DNA from 3 places in the Sulfurovum lithotrophicum genome. Region 2 is predicted to be linked to each of the others. Evidence: riboswitches for the same ligand, from Rfam matches in the RefSeq annotation. Region 2 holds a riboswitch; each other region holds the start of a gene.
What was found. Region 2 has a riboswitch for cyclic di-GMP ahead of YH65_RS02850 (type IV pili methyl-accepting chemotaxis transducer N-terminal domain-containing protein). Riboswitches for the same ligand answer to the same signal wherever they lie in the genome.
Positions count from the first base shown of each region.

Region 1: linked by a shared signal. The riboswitch ahead of YH65_RS11175 (beta strand repeat-containing protein) and the one ahead of YH65_RS02850 (type IV pili methyl-accepting chemotaxis transducer N-terminal domain-containing protein) in region 2 are both predicted to bind cyclic di-GMP.
Region 3: linked by a shared signal. The riboswitch ahead of YH65_RS01520 (hypothetical protein) and the one ahead of YH65_RS02850 (type IV pili methyl-accepting chemotaxis transducer N-terminal domain-containing protein) in region 2 are both predicted to bind cyclic di-GMP.

Region 1 is NZ_CP011308.1:406,438-414,740, forward strand. Features, by position in the region: gene mfd (transcription-repair coupling factor) at 1-2,829, shown strand, start outside; gene YH65_RS01985 (response regulator transcription factor) at 2,829-3,575, shown strand; gene YH65_RS01990 (sensor histidine kinase) at 3,593-4,612, opposite strand; cyclic di-GMP riboswitch class I at 4,753-4,841, shown strand; gene YH65_RS11175 (beta strand repeat-containing protein) at 5,196-8,303, shown strand, end outside.
Region 2 is NZ_CP011308.1:594,720-603,022, reverse strand. Features, by position in the region: gene YH65_RS02870 (response regulator) at 1-905, opposite strand, end outside; gene YH65_RS02865 (hypothetical protein) at 918-1,718, opposite strand; gene YH65_RS02860 (type IV pili methyl-accepting chemotaxis transducer N-terminal domain-containing protein) at 1,749-2,573, opposite strand; gene YH65_RS02855 (type IV pili methyl-accepting chemotaxis transducer N-terminal domain-containing protein) at 2,587-3,366, opposite strand; gene YH65_RS02850 (type IV pili methyl-accepting chemotaxis transducer N-terminal domain-containing protein) at 3,373-4,113, opposite strand; cyclic di-GMP riboswitch class I at 4,224-4,304, opposite strand; gene YH65_RS02845 (c-type cytochrome) at 4,440-4,796, shown strand; gene YH65_RS11185 (DUF2231 domain-containing protein) at 4,830-5,669, opposite strand; gene hemJ (protoporphyrinogen oxidase HemJ) at 5,730-6,164, opposite strand; gene YH65_RS02830 (endonuclease/exonuclease/phosphatase family protein) at 6,168-7,715, opposite strand; gene YH65_RS02825 (thioredoxin family protein) at 7,754-8,303, opposite strand, start outside.
Region 3 is NZ_CP011308.1:304,585-312,887, forward strand. Features, by position in the region: gene YH65_RS11160 (capsular polysaccharide export protein, LipB/KpsS family) at 1-1,144, shown strand, start outside; gene YH65_RS01505 (capsule biosynthesis protein) at 1,137-2,327, shown strand; gene YH65_RS01510 (DUF2279 domain-containing protein) at 2,383-3,237, shown strand; gene YH65_RS01515 (DUF1501 domain-containing protein) at 3,251-4,642, opposite strand; gene YH65_RS01520 (hypothetical protein) at 4,652-6,235, opposite strand; cyclic di-GMP riboswitch class I at 6,352-6,426, opposite strand; gene YH65_RS01525 (DUF3450 domain-containing protein) at 6,609-6,839, shown strand; gene YH65_RS01530 (hypothetical protein) at 6,909-7,130, shown strand; gene YH65_RS01535 (GGDEF domain-containing protein) at 7,201-8,133, opposite strand; gene YH65_RS01540 (type II secretion system protein) at 8,165-8,303, opposite strand, start outside.

The DNA of each region.
Region 1 (8,303 bases), 190 kb from region 2:
GTAGGTGAAGACCTTCGTGCCTATACAGAAGACCTTCAGCTCTTTTTTGCACAGCTTTCCGCCTATCATGCTTCCGACAGAAAAAAGATTCTCATTTCTCCAGTCCGGACTGTACTGCTGCCCTTTCCAAAACCTGAATTTTTCAGGAAGAAAGTCCTGGAATTCGGTGACACGGTCGACCTGAACGCACTGAAAGATACTCTGTATCAATGGGGATACCATTTTACCGATATCGCTGCGAGCAGGGGAGAGGTCTCTTTCCGTGGTGATATCATCGATATCTTTCCTATCGATGCTGAAAAACCCTACCGTATCTCCCTTTTTGATGACGAGATAGAGTCGATACAGCATTATGATGAAGCGACACAGAAGCGTTTTGAAGAGGAGTTGGACACTGTAGCGTTTACGCCTGCTTTTCTTGCACTTGACAAGGAGCAGTATGAGGCCCTTAAAAACAGAGTAGAGAGAAGCCGGTACGACACTTTTGTTAAAGATATAGATTCTCTTGGACTGTGGCATCTTGAGGATCTTGGTCAGAGTGCACTCGAACAGTTCCCAGCTGTTTGGGCGAGTAATCTGGATGAGGAACTCAAAGAGATCTACGAATTGGGTGAACCGCTGATACCGCGTAAAGATTTCCTGCTTCCTTCCGTGCCGGAGAGTGACCGCTACCGTGACCTTGAAGTGGTGGAGCCCAACAAACTGCTTGAGGTCCACAAAAACAAAAAGATCACGGTCATCGCCAGGAACGAGAGTATCGTCAGGGGCTCTGAGCTGAGCAGTTTTGAGAATATTGAATTCGTTTATCAGGACGGTATCGTCAATATCATGGGAGATGACAGGCTTGTCATCTCTTTGAACAAACCGCTCAAGAAGAAACGGGTCAAGAAAGCGACGATCATCCTTGATGAACTCAAACCCGGTGATTATGTGGTGCATGAGAACCACGGTGTGGGTATCTTCAAAGGGATCGAAAAGCGTGATGTGCTGGGGGCGACCAGTGAATTTGTGGTGATCTTTTATCAGAATGAGGATTCTCTGCTCATTCCGGTCTCCTCTCTTGAAGTGATAGACCGCTATGTGGCAGAGGGCGGAGCACTGCCGGTTCTGGACAGGCTTGGCAAGGCAAGCTTTAAAAAGCTCAAAGGCAAGGTAAGGGAGAAACTCTTTGCCATCGCTTCCCAGATCATCAATCTCTCCGCCCAGAGACACCTGAAAAAAGGTATCAGGATGAAGATCGACAGAGAGGAACATACGCTTTTCATGTCCAAAGCCGGTTTCCTGCATACCGAAGATCAGGAAAGGGCGATCAACGATATGCTCGATGACATGAGTTCGGGCCGGATGATGGACCGTCTGCTCTCTGCCGATGTGGGATTCGGAAAAACGGAAGTGGCGATGAACGGGATGTTCGTTGCCGTCAGGAACGGTTACCAGGCTATGATGATCGCACCGACCACGCTGCTTAGTTCCCAGCATTACAAAAGCCTCAAGGAGCGTTTTTATGATTACGGGTTCAAAGTGGCCAAACTCGACCGTTTTTCTACGACCAAAGAGAAAAATGCCATCCTGAAAGGATTGGCGGAAGGGAGCATTGATGTAGTAGTGGGTACACATGCACTGCTCAAGGCAAAGTTCAAGAACCTTGCTCTGGTAATCATAGACGAAGAGCATAAGTTCGGTGTAAAACAGAAAGAGGCACTCAAAGAGATGAGTATCGATGTGCATCTGCTCTCGATGTCTGCCACACCTATACCGCGTTCATTGAATATGGCGCTTTCAGAGGTCAAGAGCTTTTCTGAGATACTTACACCTCCGACAGAACGCCAGGGCGTCCGTACTTTTGTGAAGAGTTATGATGACAAAGTGATCAAAGAGGCCATTCTGAGGGAGATGCGGCGCGGTGGGCAGATCTTCTATGTCTTCAACTCCATTGCCGGGATAGACGAGAAGAAGAAACAGTTGCTTGAAATTCTGCCTAAGCTTCGTGTTGCCGTACTGCACTCCAAGATCTCCGCTAAAGAGACGGAAGACGAGATGCTGAAGTTCGAGGATGGAGAGTATGACGTACTGCTCTCCACCTCCATCGTCGAGTCAGGCATCCATATGCCGCATGCCAACACGATGATCGTCGATGGGGCGGACAATTTCGGTATCGCCGACCTGCATCAGCTCAGAGGCCGTGTCGGACGGGGCGGAAGGGAAGGTTACTGCTACTTCATGGTAACGGACAAGGACAGATTGACCGAGAATGCCAAAAAGCGCCTCATCGCACTGGAATCGCACTCCGATCTCGGTTCGGGTGCCGTGCTGGCTTTCCATGACCTTGAGATCCGTGGTGGTGGTAACATCATCGGGGAAGCACAAAGTGGACACATCAAGCAGATTGGTTATTCGCTCTACCTGCGTATGCTTGAAGATGCCATCAAAGAATTGAGTGGACAGGACAAAGAGGTAGCGCATAACATCGATATGAAACTCTCCATTGACGCCTACCTGAACGAAGAGCTCATCGAAGAGGACAGGCTGCGGCTCGAACTCTACCGCAGGCTCTCACTGTGCGAAACAACAGGAGAGGTCTACGAGATAGAAGCCGAGATTGCCGACCGCTTTGGTAAACTTGACACCATCACCAGACAGTTTATCGATGTCATGGTCATGAAAGTACTGGCAAAAGAGCAGGGCATTTCCAAAGTTTCTTCCTACGGGGAGAATGTCTTCATTGAGTTCAGGGAAGAGGGCAAAGAGCGCGTGGTTTTAAAATCCAACTCCAAAGATGATGACGATATCATTGCAACCGCGATGGGATATTTGAAGGGGAAACAATAGTGATTGGCTACAAGAGACTTTTCGAACTGACCAATGCGTATTCGGTGCTGTTGGTGGAAGATTATGAGCCGCTTCGCAACGATATGGCAGAAATGCTGGAAGATCTTTTTGAAACGGTGGTAGCAGCATCGAACGGTGTGGAAGCTTTGGGACTTTACGATGAGTATCGTACAAAACGCCACCGTACCTTTGATATTGTCATATCGGATATACAGATGCCGCTGATGAATGGGGTTGACCTTTGTGAGGCTCTGCGTGAACGCAACGAGGAACAGCAGATCATCATTCTTTCTGCCCATACGGACAGTAAATATCTTCTCAGGCTCATCAATCTGGGTATTGCACAATTCATCAGCAAGCCCGTACAGCATGACCGTCTGTTCGATTCACTCTCTTTTGTATGCGGAAAGGTCAGTAAAGAAAATGCAACAGTTTCTCAAGGCAGTATGCTTGATCTGGGAGAAAAAATGTTTTGGGACAAAGAGAGGAGCCTGCTGACGCAGAACGGTTATCCTGTGCAGTTGACCCGGCATGAGACCTTTCTGATGCAGTTATTGGTAAGAAAAGCTGAACAGGTATGCACGGGAGAGGAGATATTGCATTATTTCTACCTTGAGAGTGTTGAGCTGGATGAAAAAAATATACGGAACCTGGTCTTCAAACTGCGTAAAAAACTTCCCAAGAGTGTGATAAGCAGTATTTATGGTATGGGATACAAGTTCTCATTGTTCAGTCAGTCCTTTTAGGCTTATTGAAAGTGAGGTCAAAGCAGACCCCCCCCGTTTTTGTTTCGCATCTTTATGGAACCGTTGTGGTGATCTTCCATAATGATCCTGGACATATACAGCCCAAGTCCTGTACCGACATTGTGCTCCTTGGTGCTGAAATAGGGTTCAAAGATCTTTTTGGCAACAGTAGCGTGAATTCCTCCGCCGTTGTCGTATATCCGTATGAGACACTGTTGTTTTTGTTGAAGCGTAGCGATAATGATCTTCGGGACTTGGATATTTTTTTCCAAAAAAATGTCTTCACTGTTTTTCAGCAGATTGAGTATGACCTGAATGATCTCATTTTCATACATCATGATCTCGGTATGGTCATTCAATTCTGTAATGACTTGAATGCCTTTGCCTTCAAGTGATTTTTGAATGATCATCAGGGCATTTTCAACGGGTTGGCTCAAGGGTGCTGTCGCCTTGCTTTTGTAGGGGTTGAAAAAGTTCCTGAAGTCGTCCGTCGTATCGGAAAGATAGCGCACATACTCCAGAATGCTGTCGTGTTTCCTTTGTAGATAAGCAAGGAACTTTTTTCGTTCGGTAGGTTGGGCAAGGTCGAATTTACCGCTTGCGATCTTCATGTTAACCCCTATGACAGCGGAATTTATGGCTCCAAGCGGCTGTTTCCACTGGTGCGAGATCATGCTGAGCATCTCTCCCATTGCAGCCATTCTCTGCTGTTGAAGTAGCAGTTCATCCTTGTGCCGCAACTCTTCCACCGCCAATTCCATCTGTTTTCTCAACCGTTTATTGTATTGGCGCTGTGCATAGAGGCTGAGCAGTATGAGCAGGACAAGCAGGGCAAAAGGAAAGAGCATTTTCAAAAGATTCTCAGCTGTATACCGGGTATTGTCGTCTGTATGCATGTTTTGTACCAAGCGTGCTTCACCCAAAGAGGTAAAGGTACTCTTTGGCTCTGATAGGTTAAGGTCTGAAGGCAGAGTTTTTGCATGTAAAAAAAGATGAAAGGTCAGGAAAAAAGATAAAAAAAGATATACAAATTTCATAGGCTGTCACCGGTGATGCTGGTTTTTATAAATGTACTATAGCATAATAATACTCTTTACGTGACATTTGCGTGACATTTATCTGTTATAATGCAATGTTATGTTATTCCCTTTCTAAATTGAAGAGAGGAAATACAGCATATTGTCAAAGCCAAACCACCTGAGAAGGTGGGACGGAAAGCTACGGATCTCCCCCTTTTTTTTGAGGGCAGACCGCCGGGTTGCCAAAATAAATATTTTACAAAATTACAAGGGGTTGTAAATGAAGTTAATTTGGTCATGGTTGAGGGCGGTTGCCCTTTTTGGTTTTTTGTTTTTAGGTTTTGGGGTTCAGTTGCATGCTGAAGGTTCCTGGCAGATGGGGCTGAATGAAGATGTAACACATGAACAGCCATTGTTTCAATGGAACAGTACTTATAATAACTCAAGTACAGGTTTGGAAGTTAAAGAACGACCTCTCTATGTTGATATCACAAATGCAAATGAAATTATAAATATTCATATTTGTGGAGAGGCAAATGGTGATAATCTGTCCATCGAGATTTATGATGAATCGGGTACAACCTTACTGGATTCCACGACAATGAATAGCTCAAATGTCGATTGTACTGATGATTTTAATGGTATATTGAGTGGAGGATATGAGTTTATTCCAGGAGCAGTAGGTACCTATCAGATACGTTTAGACAATACACAAGGGACGCAAGATGTTTTAAAACGCTTTGATGTATTTGTCAAGACAAACCCTGGTGATGATGTGGACCCACGTATAGATCAAGGGCGGCTTTGGGCCTATAGATGGGCTTTTGATGCAGGTTCTTTTGGAGATAGCCACTCCACCAGTGCCAATTTATACGCTGTGGTTGACGGTGGGTTTAATGGCAGTTATTATACATGGGAACTTGATCTTGACCATTTTGCCGGATATGTATACGAATTAACAGCAAATAATTTGGGACTTACGAGTCCTAATGCTGATGGAACGATTGTTGCCGCTTTGAGTGGATGTATTGATTCAGATAGTGCGGCACCCTGTCCTTCTGTATCTGGAAATAGAAACTATGTTGAAGCGCAATATAAACTTTATCTTTCCAACCCTGCTGCTTCTTACCCCAGGCCCACAACGCTGCCTGAGATTACAAATTTCCATTTTCTTGATGATCAAGGTGTTGATGATTCGATCTCACCAAGTGACACAGTGACAGTACAGGATACAGGAAACTTTCTCTTTACAACAAACTTGGCAATAAGTGGAACCTATACCATTATAATAGATGTAAACAATGATGATGTTTTTGGTAGTGGGGATGTATTTCTGAACGGAACAGCTGTACCTGGAGACAATAGTGTTAACTGGAATGGCGTAGATAATAGTGGTAATACCGTTCCTAATGGTACTTACAAAGCACAGATCGTTCTTAAAACAGGAGAGTTTCACTTTACTGCCGCGGATGCAGAAACAAGTGGTGGTTCAGGTAATAATGGTTTGACAATCAATGCAGTTTTAGATAATGGTAGTATTGATACATCGAATAAAGTTTACTGGGATGATAATAGTTATTTAGGGTTGACACATGCCGATTCATATAATGCAGACGGAACATATAAATACCACAATTGGGGTGATTTTACAAGTGGTGGTGATGGAAATAAAGCATATTTGGATACTTATTCTATAGGAGCGACTTCCCAACCCGTCTTTCTTCGTTTGGCTATAGAACCTGATGATACGCCTCGGACCAAAATGACAGGCAAGGTATTTGACGATGCAAACGGCAACGGTGCATATGATTCTGGTGAAACAGGTTTCTCCAACATCACGATAGCTATTACAGATACGACAGGAACATTTTTTGTTTCAACAGATACAAATGGAGATTATGTAGCGTATACTTCGGCAACTGAATCCAGTGTAGTCATTGACGTAAATGAATCCACTCTCCCCGTAGGTTATGCCCAAACAGCGGGAACAGACCCCGAAACTGTTGATGTTTCAGCAGGCGGAACAATTTCAGTGGGAGATGATGGATATCAAGTACAAGCGGATCTTCGCACAACTAAAGTCGTGGATAAAGTATCTCCCAATGTTGGCGATACAGTTACCTATACGTTAACTGTCACAAATAATGGTCCCGCAGAAGCAACAAATGTAAGTTTGACAGATCAACTTCCAACTGGAATTACTTATGCTTCCAATACTCCAAGCCAGGGAACTTATAACTCTGGTACAGGTATTTGGACCATAGGAACATTGGCAAATGGTGCAAGTGCGAACTTGACACTTTCAGGAACTGTTGATTCTGGAACATCTTTGTTGACAATTACTAACTTTACAACTTCGGCTACAGGAGATCAAGCTGATCCAACTAATGTAAATGATGATCTTAATGAGTCTTTGACAGTAGTAAACAGGGGGCCTGCTGCAGTTAACGATAGTTATACAGTTGCTGAGGATAGTAGTGTGACTTTGTTACCATTAACAGCTGATAGCGATCCTGATGGTGACAGTATAGGGGTTGTTTCTATTAATGGTGTGACTTTGACCCCGGGTGTAGCACAAACGATTCTTGTAACAAACGGAACCGTAACTGTTGATGCAGTAGGTGTGATCACATTCACGCCAGATACAAACTATAATGGGCTGGTAAGTTTCCCGTATGTAATAAGTGATGGAAAAGGTGCTACAGCTACAGCAAATGAGAATATTACGGTCAACGGGGTGAACGATACACCAACAAGCACACCGATCGCCGACCAGACAAATGCCGATGCCGATACGCCAAGCGTGAATGTAAGCGGCAACTTCTCGGATCCGGACGGGGACACACTGACATACTCGGCGACAGGATTGCCAACAGGACTGAGCATCGATCCAAATACAGGAGTGATCAGCGGGACGATCGATAAATCGGCCAGCCAAAGCGGGCCGTACAGCGTCACGGTGACTGCAAAAGATTCAAGTAATGCAAGCACCAGCGAGACATTCAGTTGGACGGTAACCAACCCTGCACCGACAGCCAACCCGGATACAGGAAGCACAGCAGAAGATACACAATTGGTTGTGGCTGCGACAGGCGTACTGGGGAATGATACGGATCCAGATGGAGATACGCTTTCGGTGACTGGATATAATGTTGGTGCGAACACTGCAACCGTAGGCAATCCGCTGGTACTGACAGAAGGTAACCTTACCATTGCAGCAGACGGTTCTTACACGTTTGATCCGGCAGCGAACTTTAACGGTCCTGTTCCGGCAGTAACCTATGCTATCAGTGACAGTAACGGCGGAACATCCAGTTCAACGCTTACAATTACAGTCACACCTCAAAACGATACACCGACAAGCACACCGATCGCCGACCAGACAAATGCCGATGCCGATACGCCAAGCGTGAATGTAAGCGGCAACTTCTCGGATCCGGACGGGGACACACTGACATACTCGGCGACAGGATTGCCAACAGGACTGAGCATCGATCCAAATACAGGAGTGATCAGCGGGACGATCGATAAATCGGCCAGCCAAAGCGGGCCGTACAGCGTCACGGTGACTGCAAAAGATTCAAGTAATGCAAGCACCAGCGAGACATTCAGTTGGACGGTAACCAACCCTGCACCGACAGCCAACCCGGATACAGGAAGCACAGCAGAAGATACACAATTGGTTGTGGCTGCGACAGGCGTACTGGGG
Region 2 (8,303 bases):
CTGTTTTTGCTTTCTATGCCACGGTCTTCTGCTTTGACCTGCACAGTCCCTAACAGAATATGCTGTGCCCGTGTCAGATAGCCGGTTTTCTTTTCACTCTGCTTCATCCATTCTTTTGGCGTGACTTTATACTCTCCCGTATCCGCATTGTAAAGCACTTTAATACGCTCCGGGTTCCCTATTTTCTCATAGGCATCTGCCGAAACGATCGATGCAAGACTCTTCATGAGGTCATAATCAGGAATTTGTTTCAAAGAAGGTAGGGCATCATGCAAAAGCAAGCTGTCCCATGTTTGAAGATCCTCATCCTTCATCGGGTATCTTCCATTGAGCACATAGAGGATCCCGCTGTCTTCCAGCAGTACATTACCACTGGTATTCAAATAATCGGTATAGCTGGAAAGATACGCTTTCATGGCGGGGTCTTCTTCTCTCGCCACAACAATCCTGATCGCTCCGACAAGAGGTTGAAATATCTCTTGGTGATACAAGGTATAAAAAATATCTTTATAGTCGGACCCCAGGGTATCGATCTTGTTCCTGACCTTTGAGAGCTTCTTTTTAACCATGACAATTCTTTTGTCATGTAGTTTCAGGTTTGTATTTTGTCTGACATAGCTTTCCAAAGCATCCACCGTATGGTCCACTATTTCACGGCTGGCTTTCAATTCACTGCCGGCAGCGGCACCTCCACTACCCATATAGTTTGCACTCTCCAAACGCTCTTTGGCTATGGCATCGACTGTCTGGCTAAGCAGTTCGACAAAACGGACTTCTTTTTTACCCTCTTCTGCTTTTTGGTAGTCATTGTATGCAAAATATGTCTGGTAGGAGATGGCCCCAAAAACCACCAGGACCAGTACGATTAGAAAGGAAAAAATATTTTTATTGTTTAACAGATTCATTCTTATTCTCCTTTACTGATTCTGGTTATGATATAAGGCGATCTTGACAATGAGATCTTCCAGATGTGCTGTCGATATCAACATAAGCTTTGGAATGAAAAGCGTTTCAGATTTTCCAAGATAAAAGCCATTCGCATACCATGATTTCAAAATCTTGCTTTTTACACCACCAATCTCTTTAGGATAGGTATAGGCTTCAATATCCTGCAGCTTGTTACCAAACTGCGCGATAGACTTATTCATCTGGTTTTGATTTGTAGGATTGTCAAAACCTACATGCAGTGCCATATAGTATTTCATGATACGCTCTATCAGATACTCCATCTGCTTGGTGGCCATCAGCATACGCTCTTCACTACTGAAATCATAGGCATGTGCCGCTGCAATGGAGTCAGCCCCTTCCAGGAGTGTTTCGCTGTAGTCAAGCATCAATGCCGCATTCTCTTCCGTAATCTCTTCGGTCAAAGTCTGTGCGATCTGGTCTTTACTGTATGCCAGGAATTCCAGAATATCTTTTGAATCAACATCTTTTGTCGTGGCCGCGATCATTCGTATATTGTTACTCAGTGTGACCAGCCTCTTCTTCACTTTTGCTTTCACTGCTTCTTTCTGAGGCGTAACAAACAGAAAAAGGTACTCTTTTACGATCTGTTGACTCAAAAAACGTATATTTTCCGTCGCTTCAATAATCTTGACGTCACCTCTCGTTACTGTAGCGATCCTCTTCTTCTGCACACTTTGTCTACTGTTCATATCTGTTGTGGCATAGGACAAACTCCCTGCCAACAGACATATGCATAAGATCTTTTTCATCTGCAATCCTTCCTGATGCTGCAAGTCATCTTACTTATACAGTTCGACATACATTGCTGTGATCGTATTCATTTTCTTCGTAATGTCATCCGTGGTATTGAAAACGATCAGAGGCAGTCCGCCTTTTTCAATATTGAGGTAGAATTTATAGACGATCTTCCACAATCTATCTATCTGATTGAGTTTCCTGTTGATCTCCGGTGTATTGGCGGGGTTTGCCATCAGTGCTTTGTGTGCTTCCGAGAATTCTGCAACGGCTGCTTTCATCTGATCGACCGTATTCTTATCTTTGATCCCTGCCTGATAGGCGATATAGTATTTTGCGATACGCTGTGCAAGCATTCTCTGCTTACCTGATTTTCCAACAATAGCCGATTCCTTCACTTTTACTTTCTCTTTGAGGGAATTAACAACATACTGGCTACCTTCCAGCATCGATTCGCTCAAGTCGATGATCAGCTGTGCATTGTCAAGTGTGAAAGGTTCATTCGCCGTCGCTTTGAAATCTTCGATACTCAGTTCAACGAATGAGAGCAGGTTTCTGATCTCAGGATCGTTAATGGAGTCGACCAGCACCTTGTGCGCAGCGATCATCTCTTCAATGGACTTCTGCTGCTGCTTGCTTGCTTTGGATACCGCTACCTTTTTTCCGACATACAGATAATCTTTTGCAATCCTTTGCGAGAGCATACGCTGTTTTCCCGCAATATCGATCAGTTTGACAATATCTGCGATCACCGCTTTGTTTGTTGCCACTGCAGGTGCCTCTTCCGCCTGTACGACACAGACACTGCCCGAGAGCATCAAAACAGCCGCTACCGCCATACTTATGTTTTTCATCCATACATTTTTCATCTTCATCTTCCTTTTATTTTGATTCAATTTTGACATAAAGTTCTGTAATACTGTTCATATTTTTCAAGATATCATTTGACTTCTTGTAGATCAGCGTCGGAACGAATTTTGACTTTGACCGGTTCATCATTTCAAAAAAGACGAATGAACGCTTGACCTTTGCCAGCAAAGCATTGATCTCTTCATTGTTCACCGGAGATTTTTCCAGCTTCTCCAAAGAGCTTTTGAAAAGCATCAATGCATCATCCAGTTTTAGTTTGAATTTCGGGTCTTTGACACCCCACACTTTCAGCATATAGAGACTTGCCATTCTTTGGGAAAGCATACGCTGACGTCCTGCCATATTGACAATTTCACCAGAGTTTTTCCCCGTCTCTTTTGCAAACAGCTTTGTTGCTTTGTCCGATGCCGTCAAGAGTGCTTCCAAATCCCCCTGCAGCTTTTCTACTTTGCTGAGATTTGGGGTTTCCTGTAGTATTTTCCGAAGAGGCTTCCACTGTACTTCTATCTCATCCAGACTCTTTTTAATTGCATCATTTTTGGCATATGCTTTCAACAACTTCAGATGGTCTGTAAAAGCATCTATAGTCTGCTGGAGATCTTTGCCGGGAGTGCCGAATGTATTTCCCATCCCGACCATGGCATAATCCTTCAGCATACGCTGGGTAAACATTCTCTGCTTGCCGGCTATATTGACCGCATCTTCCGTATTTTGAATCTCAACTGCCGCCAATGATGCTGTCAGCAGGAAAAAGATCCCTATCTTTTTTATTCTTTTTTTCATTCTATTCATAATATACTATTTACCTTCCTGTGCAGCATACAGTCCTGTAGCAGTATTCATGTTTTTAAGGATCTCATTGGATTTTTTGTAGATCAATGCCGGAATAAATTTTGACTTTGATCTGTTCATAATCTCAAAGAACTTGAATGCTCTTTCCGCCTTTTTCAAGAGTGCCGTAATCTCCGGTGTATTCATATCTGATTTCATAAGGCGGTCAAGAGAATCTTTGAAAAGCTTCATCGATGCATCCATCTTTTTTTTGAATTGGGGATCGTTCACACCCCATACTTTCAGCATGTACAGACTCGCCATTCTCTGGGAAAGCATACGCTGACGGCCAGAGATATTGATGATCTCACCCGACTCTTTTCCTGTCTGCTTGGCAAAGAGGCCGACCGCCTCATTAGATTGCTTCAAAAGTGCCTCAAGGTCTTCCTGCATCTTTCCTGCCTTATCTTTGCTGGGCGGCTCATTCAGTGCCTGCTTAATGGGAACCCACAACTTCTTTACTTTCAAGAGACTCTCTTCTGTTTTGGGCTCCTTGTTGAACGCGATCAGCGAGTCAAGGTGGTTTTCAAAATTTGCCATTATCTTCGTCAGATCTTCTTTTGGATTTCCGAAATTATTCTGCAAACCTATCATTGCATAATCTTTCAGCATCCGCTGGGTATACATACGCTGTTTTCCGGCTACATCCACTGCCTGCGAAAGGTTAGCGATCTCAATGGCATGCAAAAATCCGATTGAGAAACACATTATTAGAAAAATTTTTATCCAGTATTGGAGAGGTTTATGCATTTTAACTCCTTTTTTTGTATTGAAAAAGGAACCAAAATAAAGTAATAAAAAGTATAGATACTACTTTACGCGGCGATCTGGCGAACTTAATTTTATCAAGTCCCATGACTTTCCGTCCCTGCTTCACAACAGGTTTGGCTTTTTCATTTTCAGACAATCTTTAATTTTGTCTTAATTAATTATACTTGTCATAATATTAAATTAACGTTATTTTTCTCTCTTTTTCTTTTTGTATTGATTTTTCATCATTTTATGAATATAATAACCTAAAAAAAGTACTTTGGATGAAAAAAAAGATATTACTCGGACTCTTTTTAAACCTTATACTGCATGCCGAAACGATGTCGGAAGTCTATTTGAAGAACGGATGTCATGGATGTCACGGGCTTTACGGTGAAGGGATCGGTGCGACTCCCAGACTGCAGGGACAAAGAGAAGAGGTACTGCTCAAAAAGCTGAAAGACTTGCAAAACGGAAAAACACGAACGGCATTTGGAAACGTGATGATATCTTTTGCCAAAAACCTGGATGAGAACCAGACCCTTGAAATGGCAAAATACCTCTCTACTCTCAAAAGAACGGAGCAGGACGAAGTATACGAGTTGGATTACGATGACAATGCAGGAGACGGGAGCTCCTGATCACTGTCTTCCACTGGTTTAGACAAGACAGTACTATTCTGCAGGAGCAAGCTCTTTTTTCTCGTCTGCCTGGGCTTCATTTTTGAAATTTGCACTATCCTCTTTGGTTTCAAATGCCTCTTTTGATGCACTCTCCTCCACTTCTGCAGCGGCTGCCGCATGATCTTTTACAGCTTCAGGAGCATCTATCGCAGCAGACTCCTCTTTTGCAACACTGTCTTCCGGTTTTGCAGATTCTTCTGTCTTTTTGACCTCTTCAGCTTTTTTGGCCTCTTCAGCTTTTTTTGCTTCTGCCACCGCCTTGGCTTCCTCTTCAGCCTCTTTCTCTTCGGCTATATAATCACTCAAGTCATCTTTACAATCAAAGAGTTCGTCATCTTTAATCTTTACGATCTTGACATTGGCACCGTAAGTATAGACCAGTTCTCCACCTTCTTTGCCCTGCTTTAGGATACCTGCAACAAAAAGAACGAGGATCAGAAGGTAAAGTGCCTTCATCATTCCTCTCTGGATCATTGAGGAAAGTAGTTTGAACACAAGCACAATGACAGATGCCAGCATCAGGTAGGTACCGAGCAGCTTATGTGCCTTCAGGTCCGCCTGTCCCGCTTCCGAGAGAAGATCCCATGCATGTTTTCCATCGGCAGATCCGGTAAGATATGCAGCAATTGCCGCCACAACGGTCAGTATCAGTAAGAAGAAAGAGATCACTCCGATCGCTCTTTTTTTTGTAAAAAGATTGATGATCTCCAATAAAAGCACCACTATCGGCAATGCAATGATAAAGTGGTCGACCGGCGGGTGCATAAGTGCCGGTATATCGAACGGTAGTGGTATCTCAGGTATTTTAAACGGTAGTGCTGGTAATTGCATAATTCATTCCTTAAATGTTGATGTGTAGAGATTATAACACAAAACTATTTAGTTTTATGACTAGAACGGTTTGACCACGACCATGATGACAATGAAGATCATCAGCAGTGTCGGTACTTCATTGTAGAATCTGAAATACTTCCCACTTTTGTAGTAGGGATCAACGATCAGCTTTTTACGTATCACATTGAGTGAAAAACTGTATGCGATCAGCAAAGCAACAAAGAAGAGTTTTGCATGCATCCATCCACCACTTTGAAAAATACCGGGATTCAGATAAAGCATAAGTCCACCCGAAAGTATCGTCGCCCACATCGCAGGTACACCGATGTAGTTATAGAGCTTGTACTCCTGTACCTCGACTACTTCTCCAAAAGCCTTGTTGTCAGCATGCTCCCTGTGGTAGATGAAAAGTCTCGGCAGATAAAAAAGCATTGCCATCCAACTTGTAAAACTCATGACGTGAAATGCCAGTATCCATGTATAATATGCCATCTTTCAATCCTCCAAAATCGTAAAATCTTTTTTGCTGTAAATGACCAGCTGTAACTTCTTATAATACCCAAGATGTGCATAGTCTATCTTGATTTTTGACCCGTTTTTGGGTGTAAGTTTCCGGTTTTTGAAATAGAGGGGTATCTTTTTACCATTGACATATACATACCTGTTTTTAACCACACCGACCAAATTGCGTACGACCTCATTCTGTCTCATCATATCCAGTGAAGCATAATAAGGTATTAGATCAGCCGTACCTTTTTCCCTGAGTTTGACCAGTGCCGTGATCTCTTTAAGTCCTTGATAGGTCGAGATTTCCTGTACACGAAGGTCAAGCTTCCTTCCTTCTTTCATACCCTTTACTGCACCAAATATAAAAATACCCCGTCCTTTTGGTGACTGCTTGACCACGGCATAACGCCCCCGTTTCAGGACGACGACAACATCCTCAAGTACAACAGGATGGTCCAGTTGATCCATTTTGTAAAGATCTTCGATACTGCCCACTGTTGCTTTTTCGGGTGCAGCTTTCGGGGAGGCTCTATACGGTTTTGTATCAAAAACCGCATAGACCGGCAGATGGTCGGAATACCCCTTGCCGGTATGTTTCCCGTTCTTTATCTGCCATCGGTTGATATACCCTTTTGAAGTGAACAGCCTGTCTGATTTGAAGACCCCGAAAGAGTTGTTGACATAGTCGATCCCTTTGCCGTCGAACATTGAAGGAGGTAACAAGATATGGTCAAGTGTACTTCTATGCCCATAGAATTTATGACTCCATCTCTCCTTGAAAGGCACTTCATTCCAGGTAGAGTAATGTATTCCTTTGGGTGCTTTTCGTATCTGGGATTTACTGATAAGCTCATTATTATCAATCGTTTTCAGTATGTGATTGATCCCGGTCCTTCCCTGTGTATCATTCAGTTTTTTTGGCAGTGTCAGGTAGGCATCGTAATTGGAGTTGAGATCTCCGAGGATTATGTATTCTTTGCTTGCCGGCATGGATAAAATACGTTTTTCAAGTGTCCTGGCATAGGCGATCCGTTTGCTCTCAACCCCTTTCCTGCTTTTGGACTTCCAGTGATTGGCAAAGATCGTCAGAGGATACCCGTCGACCTCTGCTTCCACTTCCAGGATGTTACGGACATAGGGAGAAAAGCTTACCTGAAGGTCCCTATGCTTTTTGAGAGGAAAATGAGACAGAAGTGCCACCTGGATAGGTGCACCTTTTTTATGGGTAATCGCGCCGTAACGGTAGGGGCAGCCTACTCTCTTAAGTCTTTTCTGTAAAGCATTGAAAACACTTTCATTCTCTATCTCCTGCAATGCCACGATATCGGCATCGAGATCGCAGAGTACTTCGGCCGTATGGTCAAGTTTGATCTCGGCCATACGTTTCGTCCAGTTGTGTTTCTCCGGGATATACTCTGCATACTCTGTTCCCTGGTAGTCTGCATCAAAAAGATTCTCTACATTATAGGAAGCCACTTTGAAGGGGTTGGCAAAAAGCAGCAGGGGCAGAAGCAAAAAGAATACAAAATGTATCATAGCTCTCATTCTTTAGCCTATACCCTGCTGGAGATCGATCACTGGTTCTCCGCCATTTTTTTGACATTTTTCAGCAATTCCAGGAATTCATCGGCAGTACCGAAACCCTGTACCATTTCTATCACCTTGTCTCCATCCGAATTGATGAAATAGAACGAAGGCGTTCCCAGATGTTTGATCCCCAAAGGCAGTTTTTCGATCAGAAAGTTTTTCTTGACAAAAACAAAATCTTTGTTAAGCACCTCCTTGACCTTATCTTCTACCATCACTTCTCTGTCCATGCGTATACATCCGCGGCAGAAAGAGATGTAACCTTCGATCAGAATGATCTTGTTCTGCTCCTTGGCGATCTTTTTGGCTTCCTCATAACTGTAACGTTTCACACTGTGGGCCACAGTCATTTTCTCGGAATAGACATAGATGAAATCCGTCAATGCTTCGACCTCATCTTCGTTAAGCTGCCCTTTCATACTTGGCATCACCTCGAAAAAACGCGTAAATTCATCAGGTATGACACCTTTATCTTTGGTCGGGGCATTCAGATAGTCGGTCAGCCACTCCTCTATCTGGAATTTCTGCCCCTCCGCA
Region 3 (8,303 bases), 290 kb from region 2:
CCTCAAAAGGCATATCTGGTACAGGCTTGGTGTTTCACTCAATTATATTCTTTACCGTAAGAGAAAAAAGCGGATATTCCTTTTTGGATTTTCCTATTGGAAAAGAAACTTCATCAAGCCTTTTTTTGCAGAAGAAGGCGAGATAGTGTTTTGCCGGACACTGGATGAAGCACTCGGGAAAGGCCTGACGAAGCATTCCTCTGTTTACCTTTGGGGGAAAAACCCCTTTCCGGAAGTGGAAGCCTATATTGGAGGCGGTGAAGGGAAACTGTGGCGGGTAGAAGACGGTTTTATCCGTTCAGTATCACTGGGCTCAGATCTTACAAGGCCTTATTCCCTTGTGATGGACAGCAGAGGCATCTATTTTGATCCGCATGAAGAGAGTGATCTGGAACATATGTTGAACACCGCTACTTTCGGACCTGAACTTATTGTACGTGCCCAAAGACTACAGGATTATCTTGTCAGGCACAGAATATCCAAATACAATGCGGACCGGGAAAGAAAATTGATTCTGCCGCATTATTCCAACGAGAAAAAGGTAATTCTCATCCCTGGGCAGGTCGAGGATGATGCCTCCATCCTGTATGGAGCAAACGGTATGAGCAATCTTGCACTGATAAAGGAAACGCGAAAACATGCTCCTGAAGCATATATTGTCTATAAACCCCACCCTGATGTCCTGGCAGGGAACAGAAAAGGGAATGTAGCCTATGATGATGTCATGAAGTATTGTGATATGATGATAGCGAATACGAGTCTGGATTCGATACTTGCACTCTCGGATGAAGTGCATACTATGACCTCACTGGTCGGATTTGAAGCACTGATACGCGGGAAAAAGGTCTATACATACGGTACTCCTTTTTATGCAGGATGGGGCTTGACATTTGACAGAAAAACCGTTCCGAGACGCACAAGAAGAAGGACTCTGGATGAATTGGTCGCTGCCACCTTGATCGTCTATCCCCGATATATAAATCCGGTAGACAGTAAACCATGTGAAATTGAAGTAATTTTAAATAAAATAGATGAAGAAAAAAAACGCTATAATAAAAACAGTCTATATAAAGTATATGTCGATAGTCGCAATATAGTATCTAGAAAAATTCAATGGTGTATAAAGGCATTAAAGGGTGAATAATTTTGGATCTTTAGAAGGCAAGAGAATACTTTTTCTACAGGGCCCTATGGGTACATTCTTCAAAAAGCTGGATAAGAATTTTAGAAAAAAAGGTGCCATCACCTATCGTATCGGATTCAATATGGGCGATCAGTTCTTTTCATACCGTGACAATTATATACCCTTCAGAGATGTATGTGAAGTCTGGCCAAAATTCATAGAAGAATTTTTAGGAAAAAAAAAGATTGATATGGTATTTCTTTTCGGTGACTGCCGGTATTATCAGAAAGTGACAACAGCCATTGCCAAAGAAAAAGGGATCGACGTTTTTGTGTTTGAGGAGGGATATCTTCGGCCCCATTACATCACAATGGAAAAATTCGGTGTCAATGGCTTCAGCCAACTGAGTAAAAATCCTGCCTTTTATCTTTCCTCTACGGGGGATGAGATGGTTCCTGAACCTGTACATGCAAAAAGCAGTAAAACAAAAATGGTCATTTCGGCTACACTTTATTATGCAATTTCCAACCTGTTTGGCATCCATTACCCGCATTACAGGCACCACAGGGAATTTTCTGCCGTACAGGAAGCTTTTTACGGGATCCGTGGACTGTTTCGCAAAGCATTGTACGCCGTGACCGAGCGGGACTGTCTTGAACGGCTGACCGTCACACTTTCAGGCAGATACTATTTTGTACCACTTCAGACACATAATGATTTTCAGATACTTCAGCATTCCAGGTACAGATCGATCGAAAAATTTATTATTGAAGTCCTGGAGTCGTTTGCACAATATGCCCCCAAAGATACCTATCTCGTTTTCAAGCATCACCCGGTGGACCGAGGACGGAAGAATTACCGGAAATTCATCCTCGAGCAGGCCAATATCCTGGAGATCAGAGAATCTGTTATCGTTATTCATGATGTATTTCTGCCTGAGATACTGAAACATACCAGAGGTACGGTGACCATCAACAGTACGGTCGGCCTTACCTCTATCGAATACGGTATACCCACCATTACGCTGGGAGAAGCCGTTTACGATATAGAAGGATTGACGAACAAGGGGAAAGAACTCAAAGTATTCTGGTCCGACCCTCAGCTGCCAGACAGGAAGCTTTATCATAGGTTCAGACAATATCTTGTCAATCATACACAGCTGAACGGCAGTTTTTACGGCCGGATGCCCAAAGAGCTGCAATAAGGCTGATATCTTCTTTATGCTACAATAAAAAAATGATTGTGAAAGAGGTGAACTGATGTTCAAAAAAACATTTCTCCTGTGTTTCCTGTACACATTTTCCTACAGTGCGGAATGGGTCAATAATCTCAATAGTACAACAGCAAAGATGAATCAATATACATTAATGACAGAAGACCCAAAAAAAGGGATGATCATAGATAATCTTGCTGCTGATATCATGATCGCTCTATGGGGATTTCAAAATTGGAATTGGGGTACAGAATCTTTTCATGTTACAAAAGAAGACTGGTTTGAAGAAGATTCGGATACAGGAGGTGCCGATAAAACAGGACACTTCTATATGACCTATCTGCTCTCCCGCGTTTTGGGCTCCCGTATGCAGGATAGAGGATGGAGTCTGGAGGAATCCTCTCTGTATGGTTCTCTCTCTGCAATGCTGGCAATGACTCTGCTGGAGGTAGGTGATGGTACAAGTCATTACGGTTTCTCAAAGGAGGATCTCCTGGCAGATGGGATGGGTGCTGTAACCGCCTATCTGATAAGATCCAATCCCGGTGTCGATAAATTTCTTGATGTTCGACTGGAATACCTACCCTCGTCAGGTTATCTGGAACATATAGATACGGCGACAGATTATTCGGGGATGAAACATCTAATTGCTTTCAAGTTTGCCGGCGTCGAAGAGTTGCAGGATACGCCGCTTGGGTATATGGAAGTGCAGCTCGGCTACTATACAAGAGGATATAGGGCTTATGATATAGATATTGCTAAAAGTCAGCAAGTCTATATCGGTATAGGTCTGGATCTGACACGCTTGGCAGATATGACTGGGATCAATGTATTGAAAAACCTTTTCGAATTCTATCAGCCCGGACATACATATGTCGAGACCAATCTTTGGGAAAGATAACTGTTTCCTTTTTTTAACTTAGCAGGCCGTCGATGGGCATATTGTTATCAGTGAGTATCTCAGGATTGGTGATACCATAAATATTATAGAGTGTCGCAGCAATGCTGAAGACTTGAAAATGATATGATTCTCCTTCCTGACCGAAGTTTTTCGGTCTATTGTAGAGACGGTCGGGTTCTCCTGTAGTATAGAGTTCCGTTTCTCCGACAATACCCATTTGGTTCATATAGTCCTTTCCTCCTATCCAGTATACGTTCTGGTTGTTCCCATGGTCCCATCCCGCTGCATTGTTATAATTCAGGTTCCGTCCAAACTCACCAAAGACCACAATGTTGATGTTTGTGCGCGCCGCTGCGTTCATATGGGTTACGGCTGCATCGAGTGCGCTTAGCAGCTGTTTCATTCTGTTGCTATATTGTGCAAGTGCATTCTGATGGTCGTCCCATCCTCCCAGTCCGCCTATAGCACCGATGGTCACTACTTTGGTATGTGCATTATGGATAAGAAGTTTCATTGCCAATTGTAATTTATCCGCATATTCATTGTGTGCAGGGTAACTCACACCTTCAGGCAGCGGTATGGCATTCAATTCGTCCGTATATTGTGCAAGAATAGCTCTTTTGTCAAAATTGTCCTGTATCGTCCCTGGTGTATTGGTCTGAGTTGCCTGTGTGTCCAGAAGGTTATCAATAGTCTCTTCGGTCTGTGTATTGAGGATACGGTTTATCAGTGGGGAGGAGGATCTTGCATAAGGATTCTTGATAGCACTTTTGCTGTCGAATATCACAGGTTCGAGAAATGAAGGCAGATCGATGCCGCCTTTGGCATAGAGCGGTGATATCGTACTTTCCATTGAAACAAAAGGGAAATTCTTTCCTATCTCGTCATTGGCTGTCGGTTCGGTGACCGCTCCTTTGTTATACAGAATGGATGCGATATTTGTGACAATACCGGATGTTCCCTGAGTAGCCTGCCCATACTGTGCCTGGGAAGAACATACACCATGGGACCTGGAATCATCAAAGGTTCTGAAACATGTCCTGAAAAGGTTCATATCTCCATTTGCCAGAAGTTTCTCGATGCTGTCACCTCCTGCTTCCAGCCAGCAGTTGTTTTGTGTAGGTGTCATGGAGGGGAGAGGATAGGGATTCTGGCTTGCACTGTTTATCTCGTCCAGGTTTGTGAGGTTCCCTGCAAATTCTGCAGCACCCCCTGTAAGATAAACAATAATGGTCTGGGCATTGTTGTCGTTGTAGATATTCGGATCGAACTGGATCTGATCGTAGTCCAGAGCGGCAGCAGACAAAGTACTGGGGAATACAGAAGAAAGGCCTAAAGCACCAAGACCTTTCATAAAGGTTCGTCGGTCGATATGTTCTTCTGGACGTTGAATGTTCTTTTTCATGATATTCTCCTATGAATTTGTTATGAATTGATATGTTTCGCCAAGTCTGGAAATATAATCAAGGATAAGATCGGCGATATATCCCCGCATCTTTGCATCCAGGTCAGGATTGTCGCTTCCTGTTAATACCAGCCTGCCATAGCTGTTGAACAGATCGGGATCATATTTGTCTGGATCTACAAGGTCTTTGAACATTTGAAGCTCATTGGCCGTAGCATCCCTTCCGATTGTGGAAATGAAAAGAGAATGCACCATATATTCGGCTACCTCTACATTGGTTGTAAGCGTATCTGGAATAACAGCAAATATCTCTTTCAAGCCCCATCCGTCGGCAATCGATACAAAAGAGGAGTTCTTTTCAAATTTGGTCATTAGGTTATCCCTTAAACTTTTGTGCATCCAGGCAAAAGAATAAGTATTGAGGGGTGCACTGACTGCTCTTCCCAGCTTGTATGCCATAGATGCCTGATTCATCTTATCCAAAGCATCGTAGAGGGTGAAAAAAGAAGAACTATGTGGATGCCAGTCCACTGTTTTGGCTATAGGGAGAAAGAGTTCCTCAAAGGAGCGTATTCTGTTGGAATTCAATAAATACTCCCTGGAATAGATGATCTCTTTCAGGAGGTCTGTCCATGCTGTTGGATTGCTCATAACGAGTTGGGAAACGATATCGTCTTTTTGTGTATCCGTATAAGTTGAAAAATAGATATTCACCAATCTTCTGGTCACAGTGGGCAAAAAGTCAGGTTGAAGGACAAGGCTGCTGTAAAAATCTGTTCCGCTGGTAACCGTGGTACCTTCGAACAGGTCAGTGATCGGTTCTGTATTTCCCTTTCCTTCCTCGATGACCAACGTATTGCTGCCTCTATCAAGTTTCCAGTTCTGTAGTGCCTGTGCAGCCAAAGGTACGTGACTGTCATTCATATCGTACAGGTAGATCTCCAGCATTTCACGGCCATTGTCCTCAGGGCTCTTGAACCGTCTCCAATTGGATTGTGATATCATATGTTTAAAAGTGATCCACTGCAAACTGGAACCGGCATTAAGTTCATTTACAAGATTGGAATAGTAGACAGCATAGGCATCGGTTTCTTTGACATTGGGAAGTTCCAGTCCGGGACAATAAAGTATACTCTGGGCCAATACATAGGCGGCCCAATGGTTAAAGTATGTTTTCCCGGGTGTCAAATGAAACAGTCTTGCCAGGATCGGTACTATGACTTGACCGTTTTTGGTGGCACTGTAATACTGGCCAATCAATTCTTCCACGTCACTGACTTCCGCAGCACTGTTCTCCCGATCGAACATGTCATAGGTTTGACTGATAAAAGTACCCGATTGAATACTGGTGTTAATATCATTCATGTCAGTACCATAATACAGAGTGCTGTAAAGCTTGGTGGCCACTTTGTATTTTTTTTCGGTAGAAAGGCTATTGAACTCATCATCTGTTAATCTGGGGAGTGAAAACTCATCATAGGAAAGTGGAGTAGCTTTGATGGTGATACCAAAGCTTGTTCCTCCGGCTTCCATACCTGTAGTAATAAACAGAAGAGATAGCAAAACTATTATTGGTCTGTATAGAGAATACATAATGATCCTTTAAAATATAAAAAATTTAAGGGACAGAAAAGACAGGGGGGGGGAGATTACAAAAAATATGTAAATAAAAAACTCTACTGAGATAGTATTCTCTATTTATTGTCCATATCGGCAACCTGGCAATCTACATGAGACCCATAGCTTTCTGTCCCTACCTCACGATAGGTTTAGCATTTCTAAAACAATAACTTAAATTTAATTGTATTTTATTTTAACTTAAATATTTATTAAATCCAAATTCAGAAAATAGAAAGCAAGTTGGTTTGGTGTTGGAGGAGATGCTGTTTTATACAGGATATTTCCAATTTCTAATTTCCAATTTCTGATTCTTTTGCTATGATAGCGTTTCAGAAAAAATATTATCATGGAGCGAACGATGACAGCCTTACAGAAACTACAGGAAAAGATTACGCAATGGAAAGCAGATTACGAAGCACTCAAAAATGAAAATGAGCAACTCAATGCAGAGCTTGCAAATATGTCTGGTTCCCAAAGTGAAAAAGATACTATAATCGATTCACTGAAAAGGGAATTAGCTGAAAAAGATGCAGAGATCGAAAAAATAATCGCACAAGTTGAGGCGCTGCTGTCATAGTACAGTTGAAAGGTAACAATTAAAAATTGATCTTCTGATTTTTAATTTCTATATCTGAAGGATTTGAATATGAAAAATGTAGGACTTACTGTCTGCGGCAACCGCTATGAAATTAAACTTGAAGATGATTTTGCGGATTTTGTCAACAAGGACCTCTCGGATGCCGGTGTCAACCTGCATACAGACAATAAACCCGATAAGCTTCTCAAAGCCTATCTTCGTCTGGCCAAACAGGCCACTTCCTATGAAGATGAGATAGAACTGCTTATCGAAACGCTGGATGGTCTGTAAAGCATTACCTTTCGTTACTCTCTTTTGGAGAGTAAATACTTTTTGGTGCCGTGCTCTCATAGCTCTTACATCAATTCTTGCTCCGCGTTATAAATGATTCTTCCGTTTCGCTGTTGTCGAACTGTGTTGTTATGAAATCAAATTCAGGTTGCGGATCTACATGGAATTCATAATGTGACAATGCTGTCTTGAGACGTGTTTCAAGATGGAGTGCAGCTTCTCTGTCTGCCATGGGCATGAGTATGGCGAAATGCTCTTCATCGTAACGGCATACTGTATCGCTGTCCCTTGTGGACATACTGATAACATGCGCTATTTTTTGTGCAAGATGTTTCTGCTGCTTCGCATCATAAATCCCACCCTTCAGGTTTGTTACCGACAAAAAGAAGATGGAGAGTGGACTGTTCTCTCTTTTTGCTCTGGCAACTGCAGTCTGAAGTTCCGCCAGGAAGAATTTTTGGTTGAAAAGATCTGTATCGTGGTCGTGAATGGCATGCTTTTTCATCTGTCTATGAATGTATACTCTTACAAAGTAGATTAGAAGAAGTGTGAATATCATAGCCAGTAAAAGGCTGATGTAAAAGACATTGATGATCTCTTTCTGTTTCAGGTAGACCATCTTTTCAATGTTGACGGCCATATTTTCAGCCAGATCGTAACATTTCCCCTTTTGTGCAGAAAGATCTTTTTTGGATGCGCTCCAGCATGCTGTTACATCTGAGAGATCCTGCGAGAGTGATTTCGCACCTATGTAGAGTTTGGAGTCGGCGTTCTTTTTTGCCCACTGTGCAATGTTGTTGAGATTTTTGTCTATCTGGAGTATATCATTTTCATTTGAGGTATGCTCTATTGCACCGGGGATCCAGCTGCTCTGGCGGACGATCAATGTATCGGTTTTGATCGTCTCAAATGATGAGTAGACGAAGTAAAAACTGAAAGGGAGAATGAGAACGACTAGATAAAGTAGAAGTGTGATCCGAAATGATGACCATTGTTTTTGCATATTATTTTCCTTATTATTATATCTTCATTTTTTAATTTCTGTTTACACCAATGCCGCCAAAGTCATAACTTCTGGCCAGGTGGCCTCCTACATAGTCTATATCTGTACAGTATGGAGCGGCTGTTGGATCAGTTGTTACATTGAAGTCTTCGCCATTGACGGAATAGACG